One region of the Paenibacillus sp. M-152 genome, then DNA from elsewhere that is predicted to be linked to it. Evidence: riboswitches for the same ligand, from Rfam matches in the RefSeq annotation. Region 1 holds a riboswitch; each other region holds the start of a gene.
The links. A riboswitch is a leader RNA that binds a small molecule or an ion and turns the genes downstream of it on or off. The one in region 1 is predicted to bind thiamine pyrophosphate.
Positions count from the first base shown of each region.

Region 1 (4,418 bases):
AGAATACAGCCATGAGTACAACCGCCCTGGGGGCGTATATTTATCGATAGATAATCCGAACGGTATTGGACAGGCGTTTTATAATACCGGTTTGAGTAGTGAGGATGTTGACCTGATCGTCGTGACGGATTCGGAAAGTATTTTGGGGATTGGTGACTGGGGTGTCGGGGGAATTAACATTGCTATTGGCAAACTCGCTGTATATACAGCTGCGGCAGGCATTCACCCCGGGCGGGTGCTGCCCATTGTACTGGATGTCGGCACGAATAACGAGAAGCTGCTGAATGATCCCCTGTACATCGGAAACCGCCATAAACGAGTTCGCGGGGAAGCCTATAATCAATTTATTGGTACCTTTATCAGCAAAACGTTAACACAATTCCCGAAGGCGCTTTTGCATTGGGAGGATGTGGGTAGCGTGAACGCACGACACATTATAGGGAAGTACGGTCAAAACATTCTCACCTTCAATGATGATATCCAGGGCACAGGAGCAGTGACATTAGCTGCGATTGTTTCGGCGGTAGGTGTCACTAAAACTCCGCTACGTGAACAAAAAATACTTGTCTTTGGTCCAGGGGCAGCAGGAATCGGTAACGCCGACCAAATACGGGGTGCAATGATCGAGGACGGGCTTCCTGAAGAAGATTCATTCAAGGCATTTTGGGCCTTTGATTATCGCGGACTGTTAACAGACGATATGGAAGATGTACTGGATTATCAGAAACCATATGTGCGTAAAAAGGAAGAAATCAGCTCATGGGCCCGATCGGAAGATGATAAAATACCGTTGCTGGAGGTCATCCGTCAGGTAAAACCCACAATCTTAATTGGAACTTCCGGTGTAGCGGGTGCCTTTTCTGAAGAGATTATCAAGGAAATGGCAAAGCATGTGGAACGACCGATCATTATGCCCATGTCTAATCCTACCAACCTTGCTGAAGCGGTACCCGAAGATTTGATACGATGGACTGATGGCAAAGCATTGATTGCTACCGGAAGTCCCTTTGAGCCCGTCACCTATAACGGTACGAAGTTTGAAATTGGACAGGCGAATAATGCCTTTGTCTTCCCGGGGCTAGGTCTGGGCGCAATTGTGGTCAAGGCCAAAAGAATCACCCCTTCCATGTTTACCGCAGCAGCTGATTCCGTTGCCAACGCCGTAGATTCGAATGAACTTGGCGGTGCACTGCTGCCTCATATCCAAAAATTACGTGATGTTTCGTTCGCGGTTGCGGTTGCGGTAGCGAAGGCTGCAATTCAGGATCAGGTAGCTCAGGCACACATTTCAGATATTGAACAAGCCATTCGGGATGCGATGTGGAAACCGGAATATGTAAGGGTCAAAGCCGTGGAAAGTGTAATCCAGCACCCTCATAATCCTTGACTGGAATCAAAGCAGTTTGACATAACCTAGGAACGAATGTACAGTATTAGTCAAAAGAATAGGAAAGTCCACTAGGGGAGCCATTATGGCTGAGACAAGAATGAACTTGGACCCTTTGAACCTGATCTAGTTCGTACTAGCGTAGGAAAGTGGAGCCTTCGTATATAAGGTTTCAAGCGTTTTCTGCGCATTGAACCTATGTTGAAGCCGCTCCAGTTTTCGGGGCGGCTTTTTGGCGTTGTTCCGAGAATTGTATCTTACGGGACTTCTTGTTCTCCATTTTTATTGGAGGTGGGGAAATGAGTTTTTCGCAAGAACTTCGTCGGCAGGCGGATGGCATTTTTCAAGCCATTTATGAGCATCCCTTTGTGAGAGGTATTGCTGAAGGAAATTTAACAAAGGAGCAGCTGATTCACTATGTAAAACAAGACTTTGAATATTTGAACGCCTACATGCGGATTTACGGCATCGCGATCTCCAAAAGCACAAGCCGGGAGGATATGGCTGTATTTAACGAACAGATCTCTTTTATTCTCAACAGCGAGGTTCATCCGCATCAAAACTTTTGTGCTATCGCAGGTGTCACCTATGAAGAGATGCAGGGATATCCACTCGCTCCGTCCGCTCATCATTATATCCGCCATATGCTGACAGTCGCACATGAAGGTAGTCTTGGAGAAATCATGGCCGTGCTGCTGCCATGTCCATGGACATATCTTGAGATTGGACGCAGGCTAATGGATGAGGTAAGACCGGACGAGTCTCATCCATTCTATGAGTGGATTTGTTTCTATGGAAACCAGATTGAAGATGTAACATCCAAATATCGCGAGCGTGTGGATGCTTGGGCGAATGTCGCCACGGCTGCCGAGCAAGAGCGGATGATTGAGCATTTTATGCTAAGCTGCCAGCTGGAATATATGTTCTGGGATATGGCTTATAAGCAGGAACAATGGCCCGTCCAGATGCGCGCTACGGTCTTGGAATAATCAGTAGAGATGAGAGAGGATAAACATGATGAGTATATGGGAACAAAGTTATTCGGATCTCCTGACAAAGGTACAAAATAGCAACCCCCTCGTTCATAATATAACCAATGTGGTGGTCACCAACTTTACAGCCAACGGCCTGTATGCGCTGGGCGCTTCCCCGGTGATGGCTTATGCACCCGAGGAAGTAGCAGATATGGCAAAAATAGCGGGCGCCGTCGTGTTAAATATCGGTACGCTGAACCGCGAGCTGGTAGATGCCATGATCATTGCTGGACAATCAGCGAATGCTCATGGTGTTCCAGTTCTGCTGGATCCGGTTGGTGCGGGAGCGACGAGCTTTAGAACCGAGTCAGCACTGCGGATCCTAAAAGAAGTAAAAATCTCACTAGTGCGAGGCAATGCAGCCGAAGTCGCCCATCTAATCGGAGAAGTCCGAGAGATTAAAGGGGTAGATGCAGGCAACAGTGCTGACAGCAGTAATGTCGATCTGGCAGTTCGGGCTGCACAAACGCTCCATACCATGGTTGTCATCACTGGAAAAGAGGACGTCATCACCGATGGGGTCGAAGTACGATTGATTAGTGGCGGAGACGCGCTGCTTACGAAGGTAACCGGAACAGGCTGCCTGCTGACCTCTGTGTTGGGTGCGTTTGCAGCAATTGAACCCAACCTGCTGCTCGCAGGTACAGCAGGTTTGGCATTTTACGGTGCAGCAGCTTCCCGAGCCGCAGCACATACCGCAAAACTGGGGCCAGGCAGCTTCCAGATAGCCTTTCTCGACGAGCTTGCCAAACTACATACTGGTTCGCTGGAGGGGCATGTCACGATCCGTGAAGCTGGAACAAGTACAACAGGTGGTGCGCGATGAGAGACGTGCATGTACCGAGAGCGCTGACGATTGCCGGTTCAGACAGCGGCGGCGGAGCTGGAATTCAAGCCGATCTCAAAACCTTTCAGGAGCTTGGCGTATACGGCATGTCGGCTATTACAGCCATTACGGTACAAAATACCTTGGGAGTTCACGGTGTATATCCGTTGCCACAGGAAGCAACAGCGCAGCAAATCGAAGCTGTAGGATCAGATCTTGGAGTCGATGCCCTGAAGACTGGCATGCTGTTTGACGCGGGCATCATCCGCCTTGTGGCCGAGCAAATTCGAAAGTTCGGCTGGGAAAAGGTTGTCGTCGATCCTGTAATGATTGCCAAAGGGGGCGCAAAGCTGTTGCAACCGGAAGCGGTGCAGGCGTTGAACGACGACCTGCTCCCCTTGGCCTTGGTCGTCACACCAAATATCCCGGAAGCGGAAGCCTTAACCGGGATAAGCATTCGTACGATGAAGGATCGCCGCGAAGCTGCGAGACATATTAGCAGCCTAGGACCCAAGTTCGTTGTGATCAAAGGCGGCCATGATGAGGAGAGCGAAAACAGCGGCCAAGTTGTTGACCTGCTCTTTGACGGAACAGCCTTCACCGAGCTGGGCGGCAAGCGGGTGCGAACTGTCCACACACACGGAACAGGATGTACGTTCTCAGCAGCGATTACCGCTGAATTAGGGAAAGGTGTGTCTGTACCGGAAGCTATAGTGAATGGAAGAGCCTTCATTCAGGCGGCGATTGAGGATACGTTGTATCTGGGCCAGGGACACGGTCCAACCAATCATTGGGCCTACCGCCGTCGTCAGGAGATACCCCAATGAGCGGCCGAATATTACCTGAGATCATGCGGCGGCATTTACAGATGTATCTGGTTGTTGGAAGCGTGAACTGCCTCGCGGAACCAAGTCGGGTTGTGCAGGAGGCTCTTGCTGGCGGTACCACCATGATCCAGTTCCGGGAAAAGGGCCGTAGCGCGTTAACAGGGGTTCCTATGCTCGAACTAGCGCGTCAGCTACAAGATCTGTGCCACTATGCTGGTATCCCTTTTATCGTCAATGACGATGTGGAGCTGGCTCTTGAGCTCAACGCCGACGGTGTTCACATCGGTCAGGACGATGAATCGGCTGATTCTGTGCGCGCCCGAATCGGAAACCGAATCCTTGGC
Region 1 covers NZ_CP034141.1:4,592,058-4,596,475, forward strand. Annotated here, with positions in the region: gene EGM68_RS19990 (NAD-dependent malic enzyme) at 1-1,387, shown strand, start outside; TPP riboswitch at 1,451-1,552, shown strand; gene tenA (thiaminase II) at 1,687-2,376, shown strand; gene thiM (hydroxyethylthiazole kinase) at 2,402-3,247, shown strand; gene thiD (bifunctional hydroxymethylpyrimidine kinase/phosphomethylpyrimidine kinase) at 3,244-4,074, shown strand; gene thiE (thiamine phosphate synthase) at 4,071-4,418, shown strand, end outside.

Region 2 (4,418 bases), 1.4 Mb from region 1:
CCGGATGTGCTACAATAAAGCTTTGAAAGAAACAATAGCTATATGAAATAAGAACACTCGGCAATGCCGATGAGACAATAAGGAGCCAAAAACAGCTTATGAGTTTATTGACTGTAGAAAATGTATCCCACAACTTTGGGGACCGTGCGTTATTTAAAAATGTTTCCTTTCGATTACTTGCGGGGGAACGTGTAGGATTGGTAGGAGCAAACGGTGTTGGTAAATCGACACTCATGAACATTCTGACTGGAAAATTGCTTAAAGATGAAGGCAAAGTGGAATGGACTCCACGTGTACGTTATGGCTATCTGGATCAGCACACCAAGCTAACGCCAGGTAAAACAGTACGTGATGTATTAAAAGACGCGTTTCTTCCTTTGTTGGAACTGGAAAAGGAAATGATGCAGATTACGGATAAAATGGGAGAGGCTTCTCCCGAAGAGTTGGAAGTACTGCTGGAACAGATGGGAGAAATTCAAGAGCAACTGGATATGGGGGATTTTTACCTCATTGATGTGAAGGTTGAAGAAATGGCGAATGGATTAGGTCTCTCTGCCATCGGACTGGATCGGGATGTAGCAGCCCTTAGTGGTGGGCAACGGACAAAGGTGCTGCTTGCGAAGTTGCTGTTGGAAAAGCCAAATGTATTGCTGCTGGATGAGCCTACCAACTATTTGGATGTGGAGCATATTGAGTGGCTTACGCGATATTTGAAGGATTATCCCTATGCTTTTATCCTAATTTCACATGATACTGAATTTATGAACCAAGTCGTTAATGTAATCTACCATCTTGAATTTGCTAAGATGACCCGTTATTCAGCTAACTATGAAAAGTTTCTTGAAATGGCGGATCTGAACAAAGCCCAGCATATTGATGCATATGAGAAGCAGCAGGAATATATTAAGAAACAGGAAGATTTTATTCAGCGCAATAAAGCGCGCGCATCTACATCAGGTCGTGCAAAAAGCCGTGAAAAGCAGCTTGATCGAATCGAACGTATTGATAAGCCAGAAGAAGCCGCAAAGCCAACCTTTCAGTTCAAAGAAGCCCGTGCAAGCGGGAAAACAGTTTTTGAGGGTATTGATTTTGAAATTGGCTATACTCATGCCCTTTTGCCTAAAATGTCCATGACGATCGAACGTGGCGAAAAGATCGCAATTGTAGGCTGCAATGGTGTTGGTAAGTCTACGTTACTCAAAACCATTCTGGGGAAAATACCTCCAATCAGCGGAAAAACCTATCAAGGAGATTTCTTGCAGCCCGCTTATTTTGAGCAGGAAGTAAAGGCAGAGAAAATTACACCGATTGACGATGTATGGAATGAATTTCCACATTTGAATCAGCATGAAGTACGAGCGCATTTGGCGCGTTGTGGTTTGAAGAATGAGCATATCACGCGGCCTCTGTCTGCGCTTAGTGGTGGAGAACAGGCTAAAGTCCGCCTTTGTAAACTGTTAATGCGTGAGAGTAACTGGGTACTGTTTGATGAGCCCACCAACCACTTGGATGTCAAAGCAAAGGATGAACTCAAACGCGCTTTGAAGGAATACAAAGGGACCGTATTGCTTGTATCCCACGAACCGGACTTTTACGAGGATTGGGTAACCAAAACGTGGAATGTAGAAGAGTGGTCTAGTAAAGTTAACTAAAATCCAGTTCTGACAGATTTCATACAAGGTGGGGTTTGCAGAATTAGGAAAATATGCTAAGCTATCTTTAGCTGATACAATAAAATAGTCACACTAGGGGAGCCGCCCATGCGGCTGAGACGAAATAAATGGATTTCGGACCCTTTGTACCTGATCTGGGTTATGCCAGCGTAGGGAAGTGAGTACTGTACAAACAAGGTAGTAGCTCTTTACTTTTGTTTGCGCAGGGAACGATATACGTTTACGGATATAATAGTCCGTTTGATTTTGAACGTTTGTCAAGCCACTTCCTTTGGGAAGTGGCTTTTTGCGTTTCGTTCATCTTCATTTGTTCGAGTTTCCGTAGATGGATTTACATATAATCTCCTTTCATTATTGCTGGTACATGTGGCTGGCTCCGTATGATATTACCCAATATGGAGCTAAAACAATATAGATTCAGCTAATACGATTTTTTTATAACACAAGTTCATATTCTTTAGTCCAAGTGAGGTGAAAATGAGATCGAATTACACGTAATTACGATGGAAAGTGTCTCCTGTGTGAATGTACCCCAAGTGGCTGCCGCTATTTGTCCTTATATTCATTATGTACACGCACGTTCGAAACAGAAGGGTGCCTCTGCTTTGCTTTCTTTGACTCGTAGCATGATCAAGCAGGAAGTTCCTTTGCGGCAAATTGTAGTAAATGACCGCGTGGACGTAGCTTTACTTACCTCGGCAGGAGCTGTCCAGCTTCCAGCTAATGGGTTATCTGTGGTGGATGCGAAAAGTCTACTTTCAGAGGGTACACGCTGTGGAGTGTCTGTACATTCCTTGGAGGAGGTGCAGACCGCCGAGCAGGCTGGAGCAGACTATGTACTATTTGGTCATGTATATGAGACCCATTGTAAAGCCGGTCTTGTACCGCGGGGTATAGCACAGCTTGAACGCATTTGCAGATTGTCGGACATTCCGGTGATAGCGCTGGGAGGCATACAACCCCATCATGTTCCAGAGCTTTATCATGCTGGAGCAAGCGGAATTGCGGTGATGTCTGGTATATGGCAAGCAAAGTCACCCGTTGCAGCAGCGATGGAATATAGGCGAATGGTAGATCTTGTAGTTCACGACCTGTAGCAAGAAAACAAGACGAAGGGAAAGCAGAAGCTCACTGGAGAGGAGACACGGAACATATGTCAAAGACACATACAGAGAAAAAAGCGATAGGACACGCTGAATGCTTGGTCATAGGCGGAGGTGTGATCGGCAGTTCCATTGCTTATCATGTGGCTAAGGAGGGACGTAGTACGATCATGCTGGAACGATGGATCCCTGGTGAGGGAGCATCAGGAGCAGCGGTGGGAATGCTGGCAGCGGAAAGTGAAGAGTTTGCAGACCTTGAGCTGGCACGATTTGCCCGTACAAGTCGAGATGCATTCCCTGACCTTGTCTGTGATTTGGAACGTTTATCGGGTATTTCAGTGGACTTTCGTACAGGAGGATTTGTGACCCCATTTCGTTCGGAAGCAGAGGGCCAAAAACGCTGGAATGCTGCGAATATGCGAGAGGATGATCGTCCCATTTGGTGGGATGCCAAGGAGTTGGCCCGACGGATTCCGGGCTTGGCAGATCAAGTAATTGGGGCTATCTACCGATCAAAGGAGACACAAGTGTCTCCTGTCCAGCTTTGCCGTGCTTATGCAGGGGCAGCTGCGGTGCTGGGAGCAACAATATGGTCTGGAACTCAAGCTGAGGAACTGGTCATACAGGATGGTCGAGTTTGTGGTGTGCGAACGGATAGTGGTTTTTTTTCCTGCGATCAGGTCGTGATTGCCGCAGGCTTGGACAGCTTGAACTTGCTAGAACAAATTGGGTTTGATTATCCACTATACCCGGTCAAGGGCGAAGCGGTAGCAGTCTCCTTGAAGGATCATCCGTTGGATTATACCATTTATGCTGACGATATTTACCTCGTGCCTAAACAGAATAACGAGCTTTGGATTGGTGCCACAAGTCTTTCGCATCAATATGACAAAGAGGTGACCGTAGGAGGCTTAAAGGGGTTGTTAGCACGTGCATCTGCCTGGTTACCGCGTGTACAGGAAGCTTCTTTTGTACGTGCATGGGCAGGCTTGCGTCCGCAGGCAACTGCGGAGCGTCCTTTCATTGGTCCTGTTCCTGGGGTAGAGGGCGTCTATGCTGCAGTCGGGCATTATCGCAACGGTGTCCTGCTTAGTGATGCGACTGGGCGAGCGATGGCAGCTATGCTTAAAGGGGCTGGTGCAGCTGGACTTGGAATAAGTAAATTTTCTTCTGAACTTTTCAAGGAGGAAAGCTTATGAAGCTGACCATTAACGGACAGAGCATGACCATTTCCAATCGAATCACTCGTGTGGATCAATTGCTGCATGAACTTGATTTAAAGGTGAAAACCGTAGTGGTAGAGCTGAATCGGCATATATTGACCCGTGAAGATCATCATGAAACGGTACTTAAGGATGGAGATTGCCTAGAAATCGTACATTTTGTAGGAGGCGGTTGATCATGTTAACCATTGGAAAAGCATCTTTTACCTCAAGGCTGTTGCTAGGAACAGGGAAATTTTCGGATCTGGATATCCAATCCCAAGCCGTAGAGGCTGCTGAGACGGAAATATTAACGTTCGCTGTGCGCAGACTGAATTTGGAGGAACGGGATAAGCAGCATTTTCTCGATACACTGGATTTGAGCCGGTATACACTTCTTCCCAACACAGCGGGGGCAACAACAGCAGAGGAGGCAATCC
Region 2 covers NZ_CP034141.1:3,225,251-3,229,668, reverse strand. Annotated here, with positions in the region: gene EGM68_RS13960 (ABC-F family ATP-binding cassette domain-containing protein) at 99-1,652, shown strand; TPP riboswitch at 1,738-1,846, shown strand; gene EGM68_RS13955 (thiamine phosphate synthase) at 2,177-2,770, shown strand; gene thiO (glycine oxidase ThiO) at 2,827-3,975, shown strand; gene thiS (sulfur carrier protein ThiS) at 3,972-4,175, shown strand; gene EGM68_RS13940 (thiazole synthase) at 4,178-4,418, shown strand, end outside.
Region 2: linked by a shared signal. The riboswitch ahead of EGM68_RS13955 (thiamine phosphate synthase) and the one ahead of tenA (thiaminase II) in region 1 are both predicted to bind thiamine pyrophosphate.

Region 3 (4,418 bases), 1.8 Mb from region 1:
CGTCAATCACATCAAAATTATAGGTTGGAAAATCTTTGTTGATCAGCGATTGTTCCTCTGTTTTGCTAGGATCAATGCGGTTGAACTGACCCGCAGACCATTCCAGCCACTCCTGAATTTCAGCACCAGTAACTTCTACGGCATGAACCGTGTTCGGGTACACGTACAGATCGGACACGTTTTTAATCGCTATTGTACCTTCGGGAATGTTGGTATAATACTCGGCACCGTTACGACCACCGGCTTTGAACGGAGCGCCTGCCGACAACACGGGAAGCTTTTCGTATTCTGTTCCTTTAAGATGGTTTTGAACATACCATTTCTGTGCATTTGTCACAATTTGAATGGACGGATCATCCTGCACTAATGCAAAATAGCTGGTAATCGGTGCAGTCGTTGTACCGACAGGTTGACGAATATAATCTAGCGTTCCTTGATGCTCTTCTTTAATCGCATCAACTAGTTTAAATTCAGGAATAAACTGCGCAGCCTGATTGGTGGTACTTACAACCGGACGCACTTGAGACTGAGAGTCGATGACGTTCCACTCACGGTTTTTCTTTTCCAGGCTCAGATCAATAATGCCTAGATCCTTGCCCCAAGAAGAAGCTTCTACAGCCGGTACACCATTAATAGTTCCTTTGTCCAAATCTAATCCGCTCATATCTTTAAAATCTGAGCTTGGGAAAGATTTGTGAGCATGCCCAAACAGAATCGCGTTAATTCCGTCTACCTTGCTCAAATATTTAACGGCATTTTCCATCATTGGCGTTTGCGGCACATCTTCATAGCCTGTATGTGCAAGTACGACAATAATGTCAGCCCCTTCTGTTTTCATTTGTGGAATAAACTTTTTGGCTGTTTCCACAATATCCTTTGTAACGACCTTATCCTTCAAATTGGCTTCATCCCACTGCATAATTTGAGGTGTTACCAGACCGATGACACCCACTCTGAGTGTATGCTCTTCGCCCTTCTCATCCATTACTGTTTTATCAAGAATCTGATAAGGGGTGAAATAATTTTTAGTAGCTTGCCCCCCTTTATCAACATAAACGTTCGCATTTACATAAGGAAAATCAGCTCCCTTGAGCGATTTGTCCAGAAAGTCGAGACCGTAGTTGAATTCATGGTTGCCCACTGTAGCTGCATCATAGCCCATTAAATTCATCATCTTGTAGACCGGATGAACACCGCCTTCTTTCTCAAAGGTTTTATTGCGAGCCATATAATCGCCTAATGGATTGCCTTGCAGCAAATCACCATTATCGAACAACATACTGTTTCTTGTTTCACTACGTGCCTTCTGGATCAAACTAGCTGTACTAACCAAGCCATATTCGTTGGTTTCTTTGTCCGAATAGTAGTCATAATTCATCAGTGCCCCATGAATATCCGTCGTTTCCATGATCCGCAGATTCACCGTAGCGCTATCGCGAGAATCGCTAGCTGCCCAGGATGGAGCGGCTGAAAACATCAGCAGGCTACAAGCTACAACTGCTGCTGTAAACCCTTTAAACCAATTTTTACGAAATAACAAAATATACCCCTCCTCATTAAGGTGTATGCCTCATATACATACTTTTGCACATATATGTAAGCTTTGAACCCACCATTCCTATTTTAATCCAACGTAGGACAAAAGAGTAGTCATTTGCTTAAAATATTTATGAAAAAATAATTATTTTTCGCACAAAAAAGCCAGTAAATCTCCTGAAAAAGTTGGAAATTTACTGGCTTGTCCGTTTATATTGTTTCTATTTCGTCCACACCTGGCGCTCCGTTTGTTGACCAACATACTCAATACGAGTCGGATTGACGTCTAAAATGACATAATCGGGATCATCAGGTCCGGAAAACCACTTTTTCAGAGAATCATTCCACACTTGTTTGCGTAACCCCTCATCAGCTGTAACCTGGACGGTAGCCTCCACTTCCAAGACTTCCTTTGTACCACCCACTTCATAACCCAGCAGCAGATAAGCATTCGGATTGTTCTTTAGCTCTTCCACTTTATGTGTTTTGCGATCCGTCGCCAGATGAATGTTCATTCCATCGTTAAAAAGGGCCATATAGCGTACTTTCGGTTTTCCGCCCTCTACCGTACCTAACGAGCAAAATTTGTTGTTATCCAAAGCCTTCACAATGGCTTGTTCCAGCTGACTGCGATCCAATGTCTCCGTTTTACCCACAGTACAACAACTCCTTTTTACGAATTAGAATTCTATAGAGTCTATGCCACTTGGCACCAGCTCTCCTAAACATACAGTGTAGCTGTTCTGAAAATAACATGACCAGAACAGATCTGAATGATTCATGTTCATTTTCAGATCAAAGCTCACAGTAAAAGTGTACCCTGTCGTTCGGCAAATGAACCGTGAGCGCTTCCTTAAGGCTGGACAGACCCGCCTTCAAGGCATATAATCGTCGTAGTAAACCCGAATAAACGAACCCATTAAACCATACAATGCCAGGGGTGCTGGAATCGGCCGGCTGAGAGTGTGTCCCAAGACACTGACCCTTACAACCTGATCTGGGTAATGCCAGCGTAGGAATGCTTAAGCAAGATGTGCCTTTTATTAAAACAGGACATCCCTTACTTTGGTATATACAAGCGCAAGCGTCCCGGAATCCCGGGACGCTTTTTTTGTTGAAGATGAAGTTGTTGGAAAGATTGCATTCCGGCAGATGTTATTTTTGTGAAAATGGGGGACATAAGCTGTCTGATTGGACGGATAACGGGTAATTAAAAAGGAGAGAACACAACGATGAAGCGCATGAAAATGTTAAGCCTGGGTCTAATCAGTCTGTGGCTCATGGCTCTGACTCTGACCGCTTGCGGCGGCAATCCCCCTACATCTCAAAAGGAGGCTCCTGCTGCCGACACTTCAACGTCTACCTCGGCAAAGGGGCTCAAAGATGTTAAAGTCGTGCTCGACTGGACACCCAATACGAATCACACAGGACTCTATGTCGCCAAGGACAAAGGATTTTACGAAAAAGCAGGCTTGAATGTCCAAATTGTTCAACCAGGCTCAGGCGGGGCGGACCAAATGGTTGCTTCGAATGCTGCACCTTTTGGTATCAGCTATCAAGAAGGCGTCACTCAGGCTCGCATCCAAGGCGTGCCGCTCGTATCCATCGCTGCGGTGATTCAGCATAACACCTCTGGCTTCGCAGCCCCGGTAGACCGCGGAATTAAAAGCCCGAAAGATTTCGAGGGTAAAAGTTACGGCGGCTGGGGTTCTCCTGTAGAAGAAGCGGTCATGAAATCCATCATGGATTCAGACCAAGGTGATGTGAGCAAAGTGAAGATCGTCAATATGGGCAATGCAGACTATTTTACAGCCGTGAAGCGGGATATTGACTTTGCCTGGATTTTCTACGCATGGACCGGGATTGAGGCCAAGCTTCGAGGTGAGCCATTGGATATGCTATATGTAAAAGATTATTCCAAAAACCTCGATTACTATACACCTGTAATTGTGAGCAATGAACAGACGATAAAAAATGATCCTGAGCTGGTTGAGGCGTTCATGGACGCTACCGCGCAAGGCTATGAATACACTATCGCCCATCCAGAAGAAGCGGCAGATATCTTAAGTAAAGCAGTGCCGGAGCTGGACAAAAAACTGGTACTCGCTAGTCAAAAATGGCTAAGTCCGCGTTATCAGGACGATGCCCCGCAATGGGGCGTACAAAAAGCGGAGGTATGGAAAAACTACTCGGACTGGATGTATGAACGCAAGCTGCTCAGCAAACCTTTGGAAGTCGATAAGGCCTTCACAAACGACTTCTTGCCCAAGCGTTGATCTTGTAAATAGAGCTTGAAGTAGCCTTTGTGCCAATACGCGGACGGATGATGCTTTCCATCGCCACCGCCCCCGGATTTCCGGATTAAAGCATCAGCAGGGTAAAAATCCGGGGACAAAAGCGACCGCTTCGCTTGTACAGCACCTTTCCGTCCGCTTCGCTCTCGCTCCACTTGGTTTATTCTTTAGTCTCATAGTATCTAAGCGCAAAAGCAGGTGCGCTTGTGTGTAAAAATGCCACACAACCTATCAAAAAACTAAAGTGCTTTTAAGGCGATTGGCAGCGTAGCGATTCATTTGAATCTGGAGAAGCGAAGCGTTCGCCTGAAAGCTTTCTTTAGAAAAGCTAGCTTCGGAAGCATATGCTCAGGGGGATTCTTACCTTTAAAATTTTATTCAAAGAATCCCACGGCAACAGCGATCGTAAGATCAAATGAACAGTGAAGCGGTCTCCCCGCCTTAAACCAATTTATTTTCCTAATAACTTAAACAATAAAGGACAGGTGAAATTCGCATGGCTAACACATTGCTCAGTATTCAAGTCATCCCTAAAACTCCTAATAACGAAGACTCTTATCCATATGTAGACAAGGCGATTGAGGTCAT
Region 3 covers NZ_CP034141.1:574,130-578,547, reverse strand. Annotated here, with positions in the region: gene EGM68_RS02605 (bifunctional 2',3'-cyclic-nucleotide 2'-phosphodiesterase/3'-nucleotidase) at 1-1,540, opposite strand, end outside; gene EGM68_RS02600 (pyridoxamine 5'-phosphate oxidase family protein) at 1,758-2,192, opposite strand; TPP riboswitch at 2,463-2,572, shown strand; gene EGM68_RS02595 (ABC transporter substrate-binding protein) at 2,769-3,812, shown strand; gene EGM68_RS02590 (MTH1187 family thiamine-binding protein) at 4,327-4,418, shown strand, end outside.
Region 3: linked by a shared signal. The riboswitch ahead of EGM68_RS02595 (ABC transporter substrate-binding protein) and the one ahead of tenA (thiaminase II) in region 1 are both predicted to bind thiamine pyrophosphate.

Region 4 (4,418 bases), 2.2 Mb from region 1:
GGTTAGCTCCATAGCCATGACTAAAAATTATGGTTTTCCGCGATTGATCTGCCGGGATATACCAGCCTTGTACCATGCGGCTACCATCCTTGGCTGGGAAGCTGACTTCCTCATAAGGCATACCTTTGGCCTGCATCGGATTAGAGTATAATGGCGCGACGGTGGGATTCGTAAGCACCCAGGCGATGTAAGCATGCAAGGCAATAAAACAAAACAATAGAAAAAATACGACCGACAGCAGCAGAGCAATCACAACGTGCTTGAACCGCAGCATACGGGGATTAAAGAGTGGGGTGGACGGCTCCTGAACAGCGGTCTGTAGCTGAGCGTTGCGCTGGGATGTCGAAATCATGTAAGAGCCTCCTTATATAGAATTGATCTTCGAATCATAAAATTTAGGTATAATTCCACTTGAAAATAGTAGGGTATGTCCGTATAGATACCTATTATCGTATGATGGGTATTATCCAAAGTCAACGTCTGAACCGGAAAAGTAAAAATGATGCAAAGAATTGTCGATGTTTGTTCTTGTTCTGTAATATGGTTGTCACAAAAACATCGGTTTACAGTAGCCGCGACTATTCTATATAATTTATGTAACCATGTTTCATAGTGTGAAACGAATATGGATACAAGAGGAGCGGTTCACGATGGAAGACCGTAAATTAACCGTCCGCGCTGTAGAGCGTGCACTTGATATACTGCTGTGTTTTACCGCAGAATCTGATCTTGGTCTAACGGAGATTGCCTCCCAAATTGGTCTACATAAAAGCACTGTTCATCGTCTTTTGACTACGCTAGAGGATCGGGGATTTGTCGTTCGGAATGCCGAAACGGAAAAATATCGGCTTGGTTTTCGCATATGGGAGCTGTCGACGCATCTGTCCCAAAGCGATGAGCCGGCGGTGTTGTTACAGCCTGCAATGGAAGGACTGCGTGATCGCTTAGGGGAGACGGTCAGCTTGTACCTGCGGGATGGAAGCATGCGTATTCGCATACAAGCCGTGCAGAGCAATCAGGCGATCCGCAGGGTTGCTCCCGTGGGAGCGCGTATGCCGCTGGCTGTGGGAGCCTCCAGCAAGGTGCTGGCGGCCTTTATGCCGCCACAGGAGCTGGAGGTACTGCTAAGCAGTGAAGAATGGCCTCCCTCAGTAGATACTGAGGTATATAAAGCCCAGCTGCAGGACATTCGCGAGAAGGGGTATGCGACTAGCTATGAAGAACGTGAGCCAGGAGCTGCGGCTGTGGCCGCGCCTATTGTGAACCGAAAGGGGCAGGTCGCGGCGGCTTTATCTGTATCCGGCCCGGTCAGTCGACTTGCGCCTGAGACGCTGCATGATTTTGCTCCGGTTTTGATCGAAGCAGCTAAGGAAATGGGGCTTATGCTCCCGTAACAGTAATCAATACAAAAGGAAATCATACAAGGGTTGCCAAAGCTATAAATTTAAAGTAGTCTGATAGAGATGGCGGATGTCTGTTATAGCCGCCAATTCATGTGAATAGAAAGTATCACAGTTACTGGGGGAGCCTGTAATGCAGGCTGAGATGGAATCGGGCAAGATTCCGGACCCTTTGCACCTGATCTGGATCATACCAGCGTAGGGAAGTAATCGGCCATTGAAATGTATACGCAGCTGCTGTCTGCGGTGACGCATAGGGTTTTATTCCATGTGCGTGCTGTCTGGATAGCTGCCTCGTTTGATTAGCCGGTTCCCTAGGGAACCGGCTTTTTTGCATAGATCAGCGCCACCCTCGGAATGGTTCCGGATCGGTGTGTCATTTCAACGATACGGGAGGAATGGATCATGAAATCGATGGAAACCGAAGGAACAAAAGAAACAGGAATGAAATCAACAGCAGTAGAGAAGACAAGTGCGGAGCAATCCAGTAGGGTTAATTCTTTCCCGGGGAGCCGCAAGGTGTATATTCAAGGTTCTCGGCCGGACATTGCCGTGCCAGAGCGTGAAATCGCGCTGCATCCCACACATACGCCGCAGGGGATAGAGTATCATGAGCCACTGCGTGTGTACGATACCAGCGGTCCGATGACAGATGAAGCCTATCAGGTAGATATTCGTCAGGGCTTGCCACCATTACGGCGAGCTTGGGCACTGGAACGGGGGGATGTGGAGGCTTACGCGGGCCGCGCCGTCAAGCCGGAGGATAATGGACTGAAACCCGGCTCCAAACGGGAAACAGTGGAATTTCCCGGCGTGACTAACCGTCCGCTTCGGGCTTCACAAGGGCGCACTGTGACGCAAATGCATTATGCGCGGCAAGGGATCATTACGCCTGAAATGGAATTTGCGGCGATCCGTGAAGGAGTGGAGCCCGAGTTTGTGCGGCAGGAGTTGGCGGCTGGACGAGCCATTTTACCTTCAAATATCAATCACCCGGAAAGCGAGCCCATGGTCATAGGGCGCCATTTTCACGTGAAGATCAATGCAAACATTGGAAATTCCGCGGTTACGTCCTCCATCGAGGAGGAAGTGGAGAAGATGACCTGGGCGGTACGCTGGGGCTCAGACACCGTCATGGACCTGTCCACAGGTCGTAATATCCACACAACGCGTGAATGGATTATTAGGAATTCACCCGTACCGATTGGGACGGTGCCGCTATATCAGGCACTGGAAAAGGTGAACGGCGAAGCAGAGAAGCTGACGTGGGAGCTGTATCGAGACACACTGATTGAGCAGGCGGAGCAAGGAGTGGACTATTTTACAATTCATGCGGGAGTATTGCTGCGATATATACCGATGACGGCGAATAGAATGACGGGAATTGTATCCCGGGGCGGGTCGATTATGGCAGCTTGGTGCCTTGCGCACCATCAGGAGAACTTTTTGTATACGCATTTTGAAGAAATCTGTGAAATTATGAAAACCTACGATGTGGCCTTTTCTCTCGGGGATGGTCTGCGTCCGGGTAGTATCTATGATGCGAATGATGAAGCACAATTTGCAGAGCTGAAGACGTTGGGCGAGCTAACGCAAATCGCATGGAAGCATGATGTCCAGGTCATGATTGAAGGGCCGGGACATGTCCCTATGCACAAAATCAAGGAGAATGTGGATTTACAAATGGAAATTTGTAAGGAGGCTCCCTTTTATACTTTAGGACCGCTGACGACGGATATCGCACCAGGATATGATCATATTACCTCAGCTATCGGGGCGGCCATGATCGGTTGGTTCGGGACGTCCATGCTGTGCTATGTTACGCCGAAGGAGCACTTGGGTCTGCCGAACAAGGATGATGTCCGCGAGGGAGTTATTACCTACAAAATTGCCGCACATGCTGCCGATCTGGCGAAGGGCCATCCACGTGCACAGCAGCGGGACGATGCTTTGTCCAAGGCGCGTTTTGAATTCCGCTGGCACGATCAGTTCAATCTTTCGCTTGACCCTGAGCGGGCCTTGTCCTACCATGATGAAACACTACCGGCAGAGGGGGCCAAGGAAGCACACTTTTGCTCGATGTGCGGTCCTAAGTTTTGCAGTATGCGTATCACACAGGACATTCGTGCCTATGCGGCAGATAAGAAACTGAATACCGAGGAAGCCGTCGTCGCCGGGATGCGTGAGAAGGCAGAGCAGTATCGGGATGGCGAGCGATAAATCGGTAGCGATACGAAAGTCAATCAACTGGGAAGCCTCAACAAATAGTACAGTTAAGCTCGTCAGAGGTTTATTTCCATGAATGTATGAGTTTAGGTTTAGAAACGCGTGAGATAGCAAAAAGCCGTGGTTCTCTACAGTCGATGTAGAAAACTACGGCTTTTCAGCTTATGTAAAGCGAGATATGCACCGGATTAACGGAGCTTTATTTTTTACCCATTTTTTCATTCAAAATGTCCTGAAAGCTGAGCTTCTTCTCCGAGCTATCTTCTTTCTTCTGCATACTCACCGCGTTGGCACGTTGGTATTGGTGGTGAAAGGGCATCAGGGTGTGGACAGTTAAGTTCATTGTATTCATGTGGGTCATTCCTCCAATTCCATATTGTCAAATTCAGATTGAGTTGCTTAGGACGTCTGTATAGGACTATTTATATGTACTTGATGTCGTAATGCCATGTAGGTTGCTTGGTAAGGTTTCAATCATTATACCCGCATTTATCCAAAGTAAAACGCTTTTGCCATAAAACAGGAAGATGGTCGTATGTGTCCAAAATGTGTATTAGGAGGATGGTCATTTTAGGGGAAAATGTGCCTAGGGCCTAAACAAGGGCTAGAGGCCCGTTTTCTTAGTTTAGTAGTCGGGATTGTGTTTTTTTGTCGAATAACCTTGTATTAGCGGAATTTTGCGGAATTCTAAGCTTGGACTAAGGCAGTCTGGTGGCGAATTAAAGTGTCAAAGTTGTATTGACTTTATGTTGGGTAGTAGATACCATGAACTGGTTGTCAGCGTATTTTGGC
Region 4 covers NZ_CP034141.1:920,362-924,779, forward strand. Annotated here, with positions in the region: gene EGM68_RS04200 (alpha/beta hydrolase) at 1-352, opposite strand, end outside; gene EGM68_RS04205 (IclR family transcriptional regulator) at 651-1,394, shown strand; TPP riboswitch at 1,511-1,622, shown strand; gene thiC (phosphomethylpyrimidine synthase ThiC) at 1,845-3,620, shown strand; gene EGM68_RS25630 (hypothetical protein) at 3,826-3,978, opposite strand.
Region 4: linked by a shared signal. The riboswitch ahead of thiC (phosphomethylpyrimidine synthase ThiC) and the one ahead of tenA (thiaminase II) in region 1 are both predicted to bind thiamine pyrophosphate.